DNA from 4 places in the Lysinibacillus sp. FSL K6-0232 genome. Region 3 is predicted to be linked to each of the others. Evidence: riboswitches for the same ligand, from Rfam matches in the RefSeq annotation. Region 3 holds a riboswitch; each other region holds the start of a gene.

Region 1 (3,104 bases), 1.0 Mb from region 3:
ACACTGTCCATACTTGTCTTAGGGCCAGATAGTACAACCGCTCGAACCTTCCCTAGCTATGCACTTGCCCAAAGAATATCCATTGGTTATTTTTTAGAACGTATTGAGGTATTGATAGCTGTTATGTGGATTATCTCCCTTTATATTCGCTCATTTATGTACTTCTATACAAGTGTTGTCGGGCTTGCGCAAGTGTTGAACATTAAGGATCATCGACCACTCATTTTGCCAATGGGCCTGATAGTCATTGGTCTATCGCAAATTCTTCATCCAAGTATTGTTCATTCCAATAACTACAATAATGAAATTTGGCCCATTTTATCATTTATTGTAATGATTTTACTACCTATTATAATGCTTATTGTCGCTGTCATACGCAAGTCGAAGTTACAAAAAAAAGAAGAAGTCTAATTTCTGCGTGGAAATTAGACTTTTTAAATGGCTTAAATATGGAATTCAATTTCATCCACAAAGTCCCATTCGTACGGTGTTTCTTGGTAAACATAGTAGTTCAGCCAGTTTGAAAACAATAAATGCGTATGAGCACGCCATGTATTAATCGGTGCTTGTGCTGGGTCATCATTTGGGAAATAGTTGACAGGCACTGCCGTATCAAGCCCCTTCGCTATATCGCGATGATATTCATCCGCCAATGTTGTCGCATCGTACTCTAAATGACCTGTAATCATAATATTTTTATTATCCTTCGATTGGACGATAAAGACACCTGCCTCCTCCGAATAGGATAACAAGCGTAAATCAGGATGATTGCGTACCTCGTCAATGGATACAGAAGTATGGCGTGAATGCGGTGCTGTAAATAAATCGCTAAAGCCACGCACTAAATCAACCGTTAAATCAGTAATAACATGGGAATAAACCCCCGAGCATTTAGCAGGAAGCTCAAATTTCCCAATACCATAATGATGATAGAGTGCCGCCTGTGCCCCCCAACAAATATGAAGAACAGATGTAACATTCGTTTTGGACCAATCCATAATGTCCTTTATTTCTTGCCAATAGTTTACATCCTCAAATTCCATTTTCTCGACTGGCGCTCCTGTAATAATCATGCCATCATAACGGCGATGGCGAATTTGTGAGAACGTTGTGTAAAATAGCTGTAAATGTGATTTACTCACATTTTTCGATTTATGTGTAGCTGTATTTAAAAAGGTAATATTAACCTGTAGCGGCGTATTCCCTAGTAAACGTAATAATTGTAGCTCTGTTTTTTCCTTTTCAGGCATTAAATTTAAAATTAATATACTTAACGGACGAATTTGCTGTGTTCGTGCGCGGTCCTCTTCCATCACGAAGATTTTTTCCTCACGTAAATGTTCTCCAGCTGGTAAGTTTTTCGGAATATTAATTGGCATCTTGCATTCCCCTCTCTCTTTTCAGTAAAGCCTGCTTCAAATTAAAAAATCCCCCTCATTCCATACGAGATAGAATGAGAAGGATTTTTTCACGTCCACTCTTATCTCTCAAAGGAGTACCTTTGCTGGAATTAGCACCTTTCTAACAAATTGTTAGAGGTTGCTGAAGCGTCATCGGGCCAAATCCCTCAGCTTCTCTTGATAAGATTTATTTAACTATATCGAATTGTAGCATGAACTAGTAGGAATAGCAATAATTCATAGAATATTTTGTGATTCATTTGTATGTTCCCTATTTTATTGCCCCATACTAGGCTGTGTATATCACTTTTTCTAGATGAAATTTTATGGTAAGCATACCGTAATTATGTTATCATATAGCTTTAGGGATAGAGAGGAACGTGAAAAACTTGATTAAAATTGAATTTCCAAAACCAGATGTAGTCATTCGTCAGCGTGAGCAAGATGTAAAGCCTGGTGATGTGCCGATTACACCTTACCATGGATTTATTGACTTCCATAAAATCACACGCGAAAAAGGCGGCATTTTCTTATTTTATAATGAAAAAAATGAGCTATTATTTGTCGGGAAAGCTCGCAAAATTCGCCAACGTATTAAAAAGCACTTTGAAGACAATGTATCGCCAATGAAAAATCATCGTGATGAAATTTTTAAAATTGAAGTATATGAAATAGAAGACCCAATGGAACGTGAAATTTACGAAACATATGCCATCAATGTCTTCCGCTCCAAATACAATGTAGACAAAGTATTTTACTAAGAAAAGGTGAAATCTCTTGCAATAAGGGATTTCACTTTTTTTCTTGGCTTATATGCTAGAGCTTTAGTTGAGGAAAAAGGCTTGTCGCTCTTTAGTAATCCATTCCTCCAATGCTTGGTCATCGCGCTTGATTAAGCGATTGACCAGCACATCATGCCAAATATAATCCTCCAGCAAATAAATATGCACAGGGTCCGTTGTAATAAAGGCAATTTCCTGATTGGATGGTACATGCCCATAAATCATTTGCTGTCCATCCACTGACATAATAAACCAATGCGGTGTAGATGTTTTTTTTGTATAGCGTGTCATGCGATGCTGATCCAATGTAGCAATCGGGTTTTCCACATAGAAGGTAATGCCATGGATAGGCACACGCTGTGCTGCCTCTTGAATCGCTTCATCTAACGCCTCATACATATCCTCCCACATTGATAATAGCACCTTCTGCTTAGCATTTTGGAGCAGCGATTGACAATAGTTGATAATCGCCTCCTTGCCCTTTAACATAACGACTTTATGCTCCGCTTCCTGCTCTTTTGCTTCTAGCCTAGCTAACTTTGTACCAATGGATGTAAAATTAGCCTGCCAACGCTGCTGCATTTGCTGTAAAAAAACTGCGACAGGCAGTGCAGCATATATCGTTTGCTCGGCTGTTTCCTCCTTAAGCACAATCCCCTTGTCAACAAGGCTTGTTAAAATATCATAAATTCTAGCACGGGGTATTCCTGAATTTTTACTAACCTGATAGGCATTTACATGGCTATGCTGGACAAGGGCTGTATAAGCCTTTGCTTCATATTCGGTAAAGCCTAGCTCCTTTAATTGGACGATTAATTCCTCCATCAAATCCCTCCATTGCCTTTATTATAAACGAAAAAATGAAGGGTTTACAGCATTCATCAAATTAGTTACTATTCTAGTAGTAACTAATTTAGTGGGG
Region 2 (3,104 bases), 2.7 Mb from region 3:
GTAGCTCACCATTATTCGGCAAAAATGTAATAATAATTAGTAGGGCAAAGGCTAGCGCAATCCAGAGAGGCTTTAAATTACGTTTTGTAGCTTCTTGTTTCAGTGCTGACATATTTTCTCATCCTTTCTACACTATTATTCATAACATCGGTTAGGACAATACTTTATTAAGATAGAAAACTGTCCATTTTATTATAGAATAATCAGTATGTAAAATAATTACTTTTTAGAGCATTAAGCAGATAATAAAGAGAAAATATACGGTCATACAAAAGACAAAATAACTATGTAAGTAATTCAATGCCAGTGTATAGGGGATATTATAATTCCGATAAATATTTTTGTGGAAAAATGCTGAGCATGCTTTTATGATTACGCAGCACATTGTTAGTGAAGACAGGAGGCTGAAATTGCCAATGCCTCCATTGTTAATATTGTACCCGTTTCAAATAAATGCAATCGTAATAGTTTGTTAAATTTCTATAATAATACTATTTCTTTTTCTTAAATGCTGAGGTGACTTTAGGCTCTGTGCCTTTCACTAATCGTTTAATATTTTCAATATGTAAAATCATAGCGATGACAAAAAGCAATAGTGCGATAACAGTTGGGCCGATTCCGGGAATCCATAAATATGTGGCTGTACAAAAGACAAGATAAAACTCAAGTACACCAACAATTAAATAGTTTGTAGCAAACGATAAAATAACAAAAAGTATAAGTGCAAATAAACCAATTTTCCAATTCACAGCAAGCAAAATACCAATAATAGAGGCAGTCCCTTTACCGCCATTAAAGCCCATATAAAACGGGAAGTTATGACCTAAAATAACACCTGCAGCTATCAGGTATGTCAGCAGCCATATTTGCTCTTCTGTCAAAAATGTAGCATCCCCAAAATATAGGTGTGCACCAATAATGGCAATAACTCCTTTGCCAATATCAATGAGAGCGACTAAAACACCGTATTTCCAGCCAAGAGAAAGTGTGGCATTGGAGGCTCCAGCATTGCCATGACCAGCTTTTTTTAGGTCAACCCCCGATAAAATTTGCGCCACCTTCGAACCATGAATGCAGCCAATAAGATAGCCGACAATAAGAACAGTAATCACGGCTTTTACCATAAAAATACTCCTTTCGAATTGATTTCTAAAAATAATGTATGTGTTCATATTACGAAAAAAAGCAAACAGAAGTTTCGGAAAAAATAAAATTTATAGGTTGACAGAAAAAAACTCTATGTTTATACTGTGTAACAACGATGGAAATTGAATCACATACTCTTATCAAGAGCGGCGGAGGGACAGGCCCTATGATGCCCAGCAACCAGTGAGTGACGAACTTACTACGGTGCTAATTCCTGCAGATTCATGCTTGAATCTGGCAGATAAGGGGAGGAAAACTTGCAACTGCAACCCTCTTCTTAGCTGAAGAGGGTTTTTTGTTTTCTACAGAAAATCCTCCTCATCTCCGGTACCATCGTAAAAAAATAACCATTTGGAGGTATACAATGACAGATTTTAAACCAGAAACATTATTGTTACATGGTGGTCAAGAGCCAGACCCTGTGACAGGCACCCGTACAGTTCCTATCTATCGTTCAACAGCTTTTGTTTTTAAAGACACTGCTCATGCGCAACGTCTTTTTGCCTTAGAGGAAGCGGGGAATATTTACACACGTATTACAAACCCTACTGTAGATGTTTTTGAAAAGCGTGTAGCTTTATTGGAGGGTGGGACAGCGGCAGTAGCACTTTCATCTGGTGCAGCAGCGATTGCCTTCTCCATTTTAAACCTAGCAGGAGCTGGTGATGAAATAGTAGCAGCTAGTTCTTTATATGGTGGTACTTATAATTTATTCGCAAATACATTACCAAACTACGGTATTAAAACAATTTTTGTAGATGAAACAAACCCAGAAAATTTCCATGCAGCGATTACTGATAAAACGAAGGCTGTTTTTGCTGAAGTCTATGGTAATCCAAGCTTAAAGGTTTTAGATATTGAAGCGGTTGCTAAAATTGCTCATGACAACAGCTTGCCATTAATTATAGATAGCACATTTGCTTCTCCTTATGGCTCTACACCAATTGACTTTGGGGCAGATATTGTTGTTCATTCAGCAACAAAATGGATTGGTGGTCATGGTACAACTTTAGGTGGTGTTGTAGTAGATGCTGGTAAGTTTGACTGGACGAGTGGACGGTTCCCTGGCTTTACGGAGCCTGATGCTTCCTATCATGGACTACGTTATGGCATTGATACAGCATCCACTGCTTTTGCTACAAAGCTACGTGTACAATTATTACGCGACTTTGGTCCAACATTGAGCCCTGACGCTGCTTTTAATTTCCTACAAGGTTTAGAAACGCTTCATTTGCGTATACCTAAACATAATGAAAATGCATTGGCAGTGGCTGAATATTTACAAAACCACCCATCTGTGGAATATGTAAATTACAATGGTCTTGAGGATTTCCCTACACATCATTTGGCGAAGAAATATTTAAGAAATGGCTTCGGTTCAGTGCTTACCTTTGGCATTAAAGGTGGACGTGAAGCAGGAAGAAAGCTTATTGATAGTGTAAAGCTATTCTCACATGTAGCGAATGTAGGAGATGCTAAATCGTTAATTATACACCCAGCATCCACGACACATCAGCAATTATCAGCAGAGGAATTGGTCCAAGCTGGCGTAGCCGAATCGCTCATTCGCTTATCTATCGGCTTAGAGGCAGTGGAAGATATTATTGCTGATTTAGAACAGGCAATTGCACAAGCAACATCAGCTGAGCAAACAATAGAAGCTTAAGCTAGAGAAGATAAAGAGCAATGTTGTAGCGTTTACGTATTTTCTCATTTGAAGTGCCTCATTTGGTAATGCGTAAAACGTTGCTGCATCAGCTATTTACCTCATTTGGTAAATTGTCAGAACTTTCTCGAAAATAAAACCTAGTATTTTTATTTGTATTATTGACTTAAATAAAACCATGCTATATACTAGGAAATAATATAAATGAGCGACACTAACTTTTTAAAGGGTAAACAGTTAAAAGTGCTGTCTAACCAGCAGCTATTTCTCTCTAAAAACTGATGATAAAGGA
Region 3 (3,104 bases):
GTAAAGCTATTAAAACCATGCGGGCATAAAATGGTGCTGCGCCAATAATTAATGCAGGCAATGCGGCATTGGCGCCACGAATTGTACCAAGTAAAAACTTTGTAAATGGAATTAATAAAATAATTAACACAATAAATGGAATAGAGCGGAAAATATTCACAAGTGAACCTGTTAAAAAGTTCACAATCTTATTAGCCCATAGCTGATTAGGACTTGTTAAAAAGAGCACAATTCCAATCACTAACCCTAAAACAAATGTCACAACAGTAGAGATGGCTGTCATATATAGTGTTTCATATGTAGCCTCCCACATATTTTCCCAGTCTACGTTCGGAAATAGATTAGTTAGCATTTACAATCACCTCCGTTTGTACTTCGACTGTATTTAAGTAATCAAGTGCTGCTGCTACATTTGCCTCCGAGCCATCGATTTGTACAATTAATGTACCGTATGCTCCATTTTTTGTTTGCGAAATATTACCATGAACAATACTAACTTCCACATCAAATTGTTTAACTAGATGCGAAATAACAGGCTGCTCTGTTTTTTCACCTACAAAAATCAGTTTAACAAGTTGTCCAGTTGGATAATTGGCTTTGATTTGTGCTACTGTTTCCTGTGTTTCCTTTGTATCTGTAATTTGCGCTACAAATTTTTTCGTAATAGCTGCTTGCGGTGATTGGAAAACTTGTAATACCTCGCCACGCTCTACAATTTCGCCCGCTTCCATTACAGCCACACGATGACAAATTTTACGAATTACATGCATCTCATGGGTGATGAGCACAATGGTTAAACCTAGGCGTTCATTGATATCCACAAGCAAATCTAGAATTGCATCTGTCGTTTCAGGATCAAGCGCAGATGTTGCCTCATCACATAATAGCACCTCTGGATTATTGGCTAGTGCACGCGCTATGCCAACACGTTGCTTCTGTCCACCAGAAAGCTGTGATGGGTAAGCTTTATCACGCCCTTCCAATCCTACAAGTGCAATTAATTCTTTGACACGTGCCTCACGTTGCGCCTTTGGAACACCTGCAATCTCTAATGGAAAAGCAATATTTTCTGCAACGGTTCTAGACCATAGCAAATTAAAATGCTGGAAAATCATACTTACCTTTTGTCGAGCAGCTCGAAGCTTTTGCCCTTTAATGGATGAGAACTCTTGATCGTTCACTATAACCGTTCCTGATGTCGGTTTCTCTAGTCCATTTAATAAACGAATCATCGTACTTTTACCAGCACCACTATAGCCGATAATGCCAAAAATTTCACCTTTATCGATAGAGAGGTCTACGTTTTTGACTGCCGTTAATTCGCCATTTGCTGTTTTATATTTTTTTGTAATATTATGAAGCTGGATCATCGCCAATACTCCTCTTTTCTCATATAGAAAACCCCTTCACTCACAGACAAGCAGAAGGGGTTAGCGTATTTATACGTTTAACCGTTCTCTCATCTTTCAAAGAAGAATCTTTGAGTGATTTGGCACCTTTTCACACTGTGATGGTTGCCGGGCTTCATAGGGCACTTCCCTCCGCCACTCTTTATAAGAGTTCGATATATTTAATGTTTTCGTAATCTATGTGTTACTTTACCATGCCAGCAAAGTTCAGTCAATTGCTTTTTTTAATAATTCATATAAAAATGGTACGGATTGAAATGCATAGATCTTATTTGTCACTTTTCCGTCATCACAGACAAGCAAACAAGGAACACTTTCAATTTGATGCTCACTTGCAATATGCTCTAAAAAATTAATATTCGCTTTACCTAACTGCAGCTGTGGTAGTAATTGTTCAACAATTGTCATCATTTTCGATGCCACTGCACATGTTCCACACATTGGTGTATATAAATAAAATGCAGCTTGCTCTCCCGACTGTATAGCCGCTTCCCACTGCTCTGTTGACCATTCTTTCATTATTCACGCAACCTTACTTACAAAATATATTCATTATGGATGGAGAAATGTGCACGCAATAAAATCATCGCCAACACTTTTCTAGGTGTCGTTTCCACTTCCTTATAGGTTGGCATTGTACGCAAATGCTCAGCCTCTGGATAATGTCTGTCCATTAATGCACGTAGCTTATCACCTGAAGTATCTGCATCGAAAAATGTAAAAAGCTCGCAGCCCTCATACGGATCAAGCAATTCCTCTAATTGATGTACACCAATTGTGCCATTTGTACATAGTATTGTAACATTCTCATTTAAAATAGGCTCAATCTGAAGCTTATCTGAGCGTCCTTCTACTATCAAGCATTTTCCCTCGAACATTACGCCACCTCCAGTTTAGACATCCCCACTTATAAATTATTATATAATAAAAAACGCCGGTAGTTGCCGACGTTTTTTGATTATAGCTTGTCTTATTCTGCAATCATTTCTTCGTATTGCTCTGCTGTCATAAGTTTGTCAACTTCTGATGCATCAGCAGGCTCTACAACGATCATCCATGCTTTTTCATATGGTGATTCATTTACGAATTCTGGGCTATCTTCTAAATCTGCATTCACTTCAACAACAGTGCCTGAGATTGGCGCATATAATTCAGAAACTGTTTTTACTGATTCTACGCTACCGAATGGGTCATCTGTTTTGATTTCATCGCCAACTTGTGGAAGCTCAACAAATACGATATCTCCTAGCTCAGATTGTGCAAAGTGTGTAATACCAATACGTACTTTACCGTCTTCTACTTTTACCCATTCATGCTCTTCAGAATATCGTAAATCTTTAGGTGTGCTCATGCCAAAAACCCCTCCATAAATATGTAATCGATTCACTTTCAGTGTGCCATATTTCTCCTATAAAAACAAGGAGAAATGCGGTTATTTCCAAGCTTGTTCAAAATCTGATTCTTTAAACCCTAAAGTAACGTTTTTTCCATCTGTTACAATTGGACGTTTGATTAACATGCCATCAGAAGCAAGCAATTCAAGCTGCTCCTCCTCTGTCATCTCAGCAAGCTTATCCTTTAATCCTAGCTCGCGATATTTCATGCCAGATGTATTGAAAAACTTCTTTAAAGGCAGTCCACTCGCCTGCCAAAATGCCTTGATCTCATCTTTTGTTGGCGTTTGCTCTACAATAT
Region 4 (3,104 bases), 1.5 Mb from region 3:
TCGATGCAAAAGCAAATGAAGCCGATGACGGAGGTTGTTCTAAAGCATAAGGAACGGCAAAGCGTTCTCGAATTTGCAACAATGCTTGAAGCAATTGCTCAAAAGCTAAAGGAAAACGGTGAATTTACATTTGTGCAAGGCACAGAGCAAACTATTGTTAGCCCTACAGAACCACTTAAAATCGAATACTCCTATACAAAAAAGGGCGACAAGCATTCATTTGAAATTGAATTTGATTGGTACACAGGCACACAAGCACCAAAGAAAATGACGATTGAATAATTGAAAAACTACGGCAAGGGACATTCTACACTCCCCTTGCCGTAGCTTTTCTAGCGATTAATCCAATAAAAAGCACCTGGACAAACCAATGTTTCTTTTACGCGATACGGGTCTTTTAATTGCACACCAAATGGGCCTTGCTTTAAAGGTGTAAGGGTTATAGCTGTGGCAACTGCCTCATCATAAAAATCCAAGCGTATATTTGGTAGCTGTAAGGATACATATTGCTCGTGCTGTTCAGGCTTTGGCAATTGCAATGCCTTCTGCCAAAGCTCAACGGTTGCCTGTACATCCTTTACTGCAAACAGCACCGCCTCCATTGTAATGCTTTGCTGTGGATGAAGCGCACCACTTGCCTGCAATTGTGACAAGCGCTCCTTATCATCCTCCGCCCATTCAATGAAAAACGGAAAATCAATGGCATGGTCAGGCTTACCAAAATGCAGCAGCTTCCACTCTACAACAGAGCCGTCTGGTCTTGTACGACTACAAGCCTCAGGTCCATACACATCAAAGCCTAATGCACGCAAGCGTTGTCCCTCTGCCTCTATATTTGTTGTGCGCAAGGCAATTCGTGAAAACCCTTGGCGCTCCTCGTCCTGTTTAAACGTATAATGTAGCGTGTAGGGGTTTAATGCTGCCCGCTCAAATAAATCACGATCATATACCGCAATTTGCTCAATATAGCTTAAGCCAAAATAGCTTAATGTATTATAAGTCCCCCACATCGTATGCTGACCACCGTTTACTGTATGGATATTTCGTTTGTTGAAGAAAACCTTTATATTTTCTGGTGATTCCACTTGCTGAACCAAATGATCGAAATATAAAGTCATGGTCATTCCCCTTTCTTTCCCGATTACCTTTACCTATATGTCGGATTCGTTTAAAATTTATGCAAGACAATGATAGCTATTTAACTTCATTGACAATAATAACGAGGTGATTTGAATGACAGATCAAGTAACTGCTTTTAAATTAGCACTAGGTAATTACCCTACAGGCGTAACGGTTGTTACTACATGCCATGACACACAACCGATTGGCTTAACCGTTAACTCCTTTGCATCTGTTTCGATTGACCCGCTCCTTATTTTATGGTCACTCGATAAAAAATCTCAGCTCCATGCTTATTTTACAGCAGCGCCAACATTTGCGGTCAACATTTTAGCGAGTGATCAGGAGCATTTATGTACATTATTTGCCAGCAAAGTGCCAGATCGTTTTGCTCAGGCAAAGTGGTCTATGTCCTCCTTTGACCTACCGATTTTACATGATACAGCAGCCATTTTACAATGTAAAACATATCAACAGATTGATGCTGGCGACCATACTATTTTTATTGGGCAGGTGCTAGATATTACAAATTCACCAAAAGAGCCTTTACTGTATCATCGCCGTCATATTGGTGAGATTCCAAAAAGCTTTTATCGTTAAGCATTCCACAAAAAAAGGGCCACTTGTAAGCATAGGACATCCTTTATGCTTAGTTGTGGCCTTATGACATCGTTCGACTGAAATGATCATTATTTCTTCTGTGGAAATCTCTGTTTTTCGAGCCTATTAATTTGCACAATTACACCATCCTGAATCGTAATATGCACTTCACCATATTCAAGATTTTGAATAGCCTTCGCGATAGCCTCTAACTTCTTATCATCTACTTTTACCGACTGTGCCATATAATACACCCCTTCTTTTTCTTGATTCCGTTACAAAAGAGTTCAATTGATGGATAGCCCCTTTATCTCTTAGATACTATTGGCATCTATTCTATTAGTTGCCGAGGCTTCATTGGGCCAAGTCCCTCCGCCTCTCTTGATAAGAGCCCTGCTTACTTGGAAATAATTCTATAATTGTGCTATACAATTGTCAATATAAAATATTAGAAAACCTAGTCGAATACTTTGTAATGTGTTATTTATCTCGATTCCTTCTAGCATTGTATGCAGGCAATTACGCATTTAGCGCCACCTAACGATAAAAAAACTGTGCAGAAGTATCCCCTCTACACAGTTTCTTGTTGTAAGCATGCTATCAATGCTTGCGCTGTTTGTTCTTTGCCCATTACCTTAATTGGCTGCCCCTCTGCTGGTACAATCCAATGAGGCTCATCTCCGCCATATAATGATTGAGAGCTATTTGCCACCATAAATTGTGCCTGTGCTGTGTCCATACGCAATCTTGCACGCGCAAGTAAAAATGCCTCATCATCTGTTGCTTCCAGCTTAAAGCCTACTAATGTGACATTTGGTTGCCAGCCCTTTATTTGCCCTAATATTTTTGGTGCTTTTTTAAAATGAATAATAGGTGGCTCATCGGAAGGCATTTTCCCTGCCTCCTCCATTAAGTTGCCTGATTGGTCATATACTTTATCAATGACCCAATCAGAGCCAGCCGCTGCCATAATGACAATATCCACCTGCTGCTTCTGCACAGCATATCGAATTTTATCGCCTAAGTCCTCAATGCCCTCAAATTTAATCGTTTGCATTTTGCTATGATTAACTGGTAGCTGTGCAAAATAGCCATGCATATAGATAACATGCGCACCAGCTGCAAGTGCTGCCTCTGCCAAATAACAGCCCATTGTTCCCTTCGATAAATTTGTGTGCCCCCGTACACGATCCCATTTTTCAAGCGTTCCCCCACTTGTAATGAGTACGGTTTTCCCTTGTAATGTCCCCATACACTCACCTATTTTCTACAATATCTAACAACCTTTATTCTAGCGTAATGCAAGGATATGCTTCAAGAGCTACAGCACGCTGTTTTGCTCCTTTAACCAAGCACTTAAAATTTCCGCAAATTTCTTCGTTACA

Evidence for each region. Region 3 has a riboswitch for S-adenosylmethionine ahead of MHB42_RS15270 (methionine ABC transporter ATP-binding protein). Riboswitches for the same ligand answer to the same signal wherever they lie in the genome.
Region 1: it holds a riboswitch for S-adenosylmethionine, as region 3 does, so the genes downstream of both, metA (homoserine O-acetyltransferase MetA) here and MHB42_RS15270 (methionine ABC transporter ATP-binding protein) in region 3, are expected to answer to the same signal.
Region 2: it holds a riboswitch for S-adenosylmethionine, as region 3 does, so the genes downstream of both, MHB42_RS02000 (O-acetylhomoserine aminocarboxypropyltransferase/cysteine synthase family protein) here and MHB42_RS15270 (methionine ABC transporter ATP-binding protein) in region 3, are expected to answer to the same signal.
Region 4: it holds a riboswitch for S-adenosylmethionine, as region 3 does, so the genes downstream of both, MHB42_RS07605 (YezD family protein) here and MHB42_RS15270 (methionine ABC transporter ATP-binding protein) in region 3, are expected to answer to the same signal.

The regions. Positions count from the first base shown of each region.
Region 1 covers NZ_JBBOYW010000001.1:2,105,418-2,108,521, forward strand. Annotated here, with positions in the region: gene MHB42_RS10280 (GerAB/ArcD/ProY family transporter) at 1-411, shown strand, start outside; gene metA (homoserine O-acetyltransferase MetA) at 444-1,379, opposite strand; SAM riboswitch class I at 1,478-1,587, opposite strand; gene MHB42_RS10290 (nucleotide excision repair endonuclease) at 1,790-2,161, shown strand; gene MHB42_RS10295 (TrmB family transcriptional regulator) at 2,225-3,007, opposite strand.
Region 2 covers NZ_JBBOYW010000001.1:413,042-416,145, forward strand. Annotated here, with positions in the region: gene MHB42_RS01990 (DASS family sodium-coupled anion symporter) at 1-112, opposite strand, end outside; gene MHB42_RS01995 (glycerol-3-phosphate acyltransferase) at 492-1,124, opposite strand; SAM riboswitch class I at 1,281-1,394, shown strand; gene MHB42_RS02000 (O-acetylhomoserine aminocarboxypropyltransferase/cysteine synthase family protein) at 1,511-2,812, shown strand.
Region 3 covers NZ_JBBOYW010000001.1:3,108,628-3,111,731, forward strand. Annotated here, with positions in the region: gene MHB42_RS15265 (methionine ABC transporter permease) at 1-352, opposite strand, end outside; gene MHB42_RS15270 (methionine ABC transporter ATP-binding protein) at 342-1,370, opposite strand; SAM riboswitch class I at 1,457-1,560, opposite strand; gene MHB42_RS15275 (thioredoxin family protein) at 1,617-1,928, opposite strand; gene MHB42_RS15280 (hypothetical protein) at 1,946-2,287, opposite strand; gene gcvH (glycine cleavage system protein GcvH) at 2,380-2,760, opposite strand; gene MHB42_RS15290 (arsenate reductase family protein) at 2,842-3,104, opposite strand, start outside.
Region 4 covers NZ_JBBOYW010000001.1:1,585,821-1,588,924, reverse strand. Annotated here, with positions in the region: gene MHB42_RS07620 (amphi-Trp domain-containing protein) at 4-282, shown strand; gene MHB42_RS07615 (VOC family protein) at 333-1,118, opposite strand; gene MHB42_RS07610 (flavin reductase family protein) at 1,234-1,719, shown strand; gene MHB42_RS07605 (YezD family protein) at 1,809-1,964, opposite strand; SAM riboswitch class I at 2,024-2,110, opposite strand; gene MHB42_RS07600 (phosphopantothenoylcysteine decarboxylase domain-containing protein) at 2,291-2,971, opposite strand; gene MHB42_RS07595 (LysR family transcriptional regulator) at 3,041-3,104, opposite strand, start outside.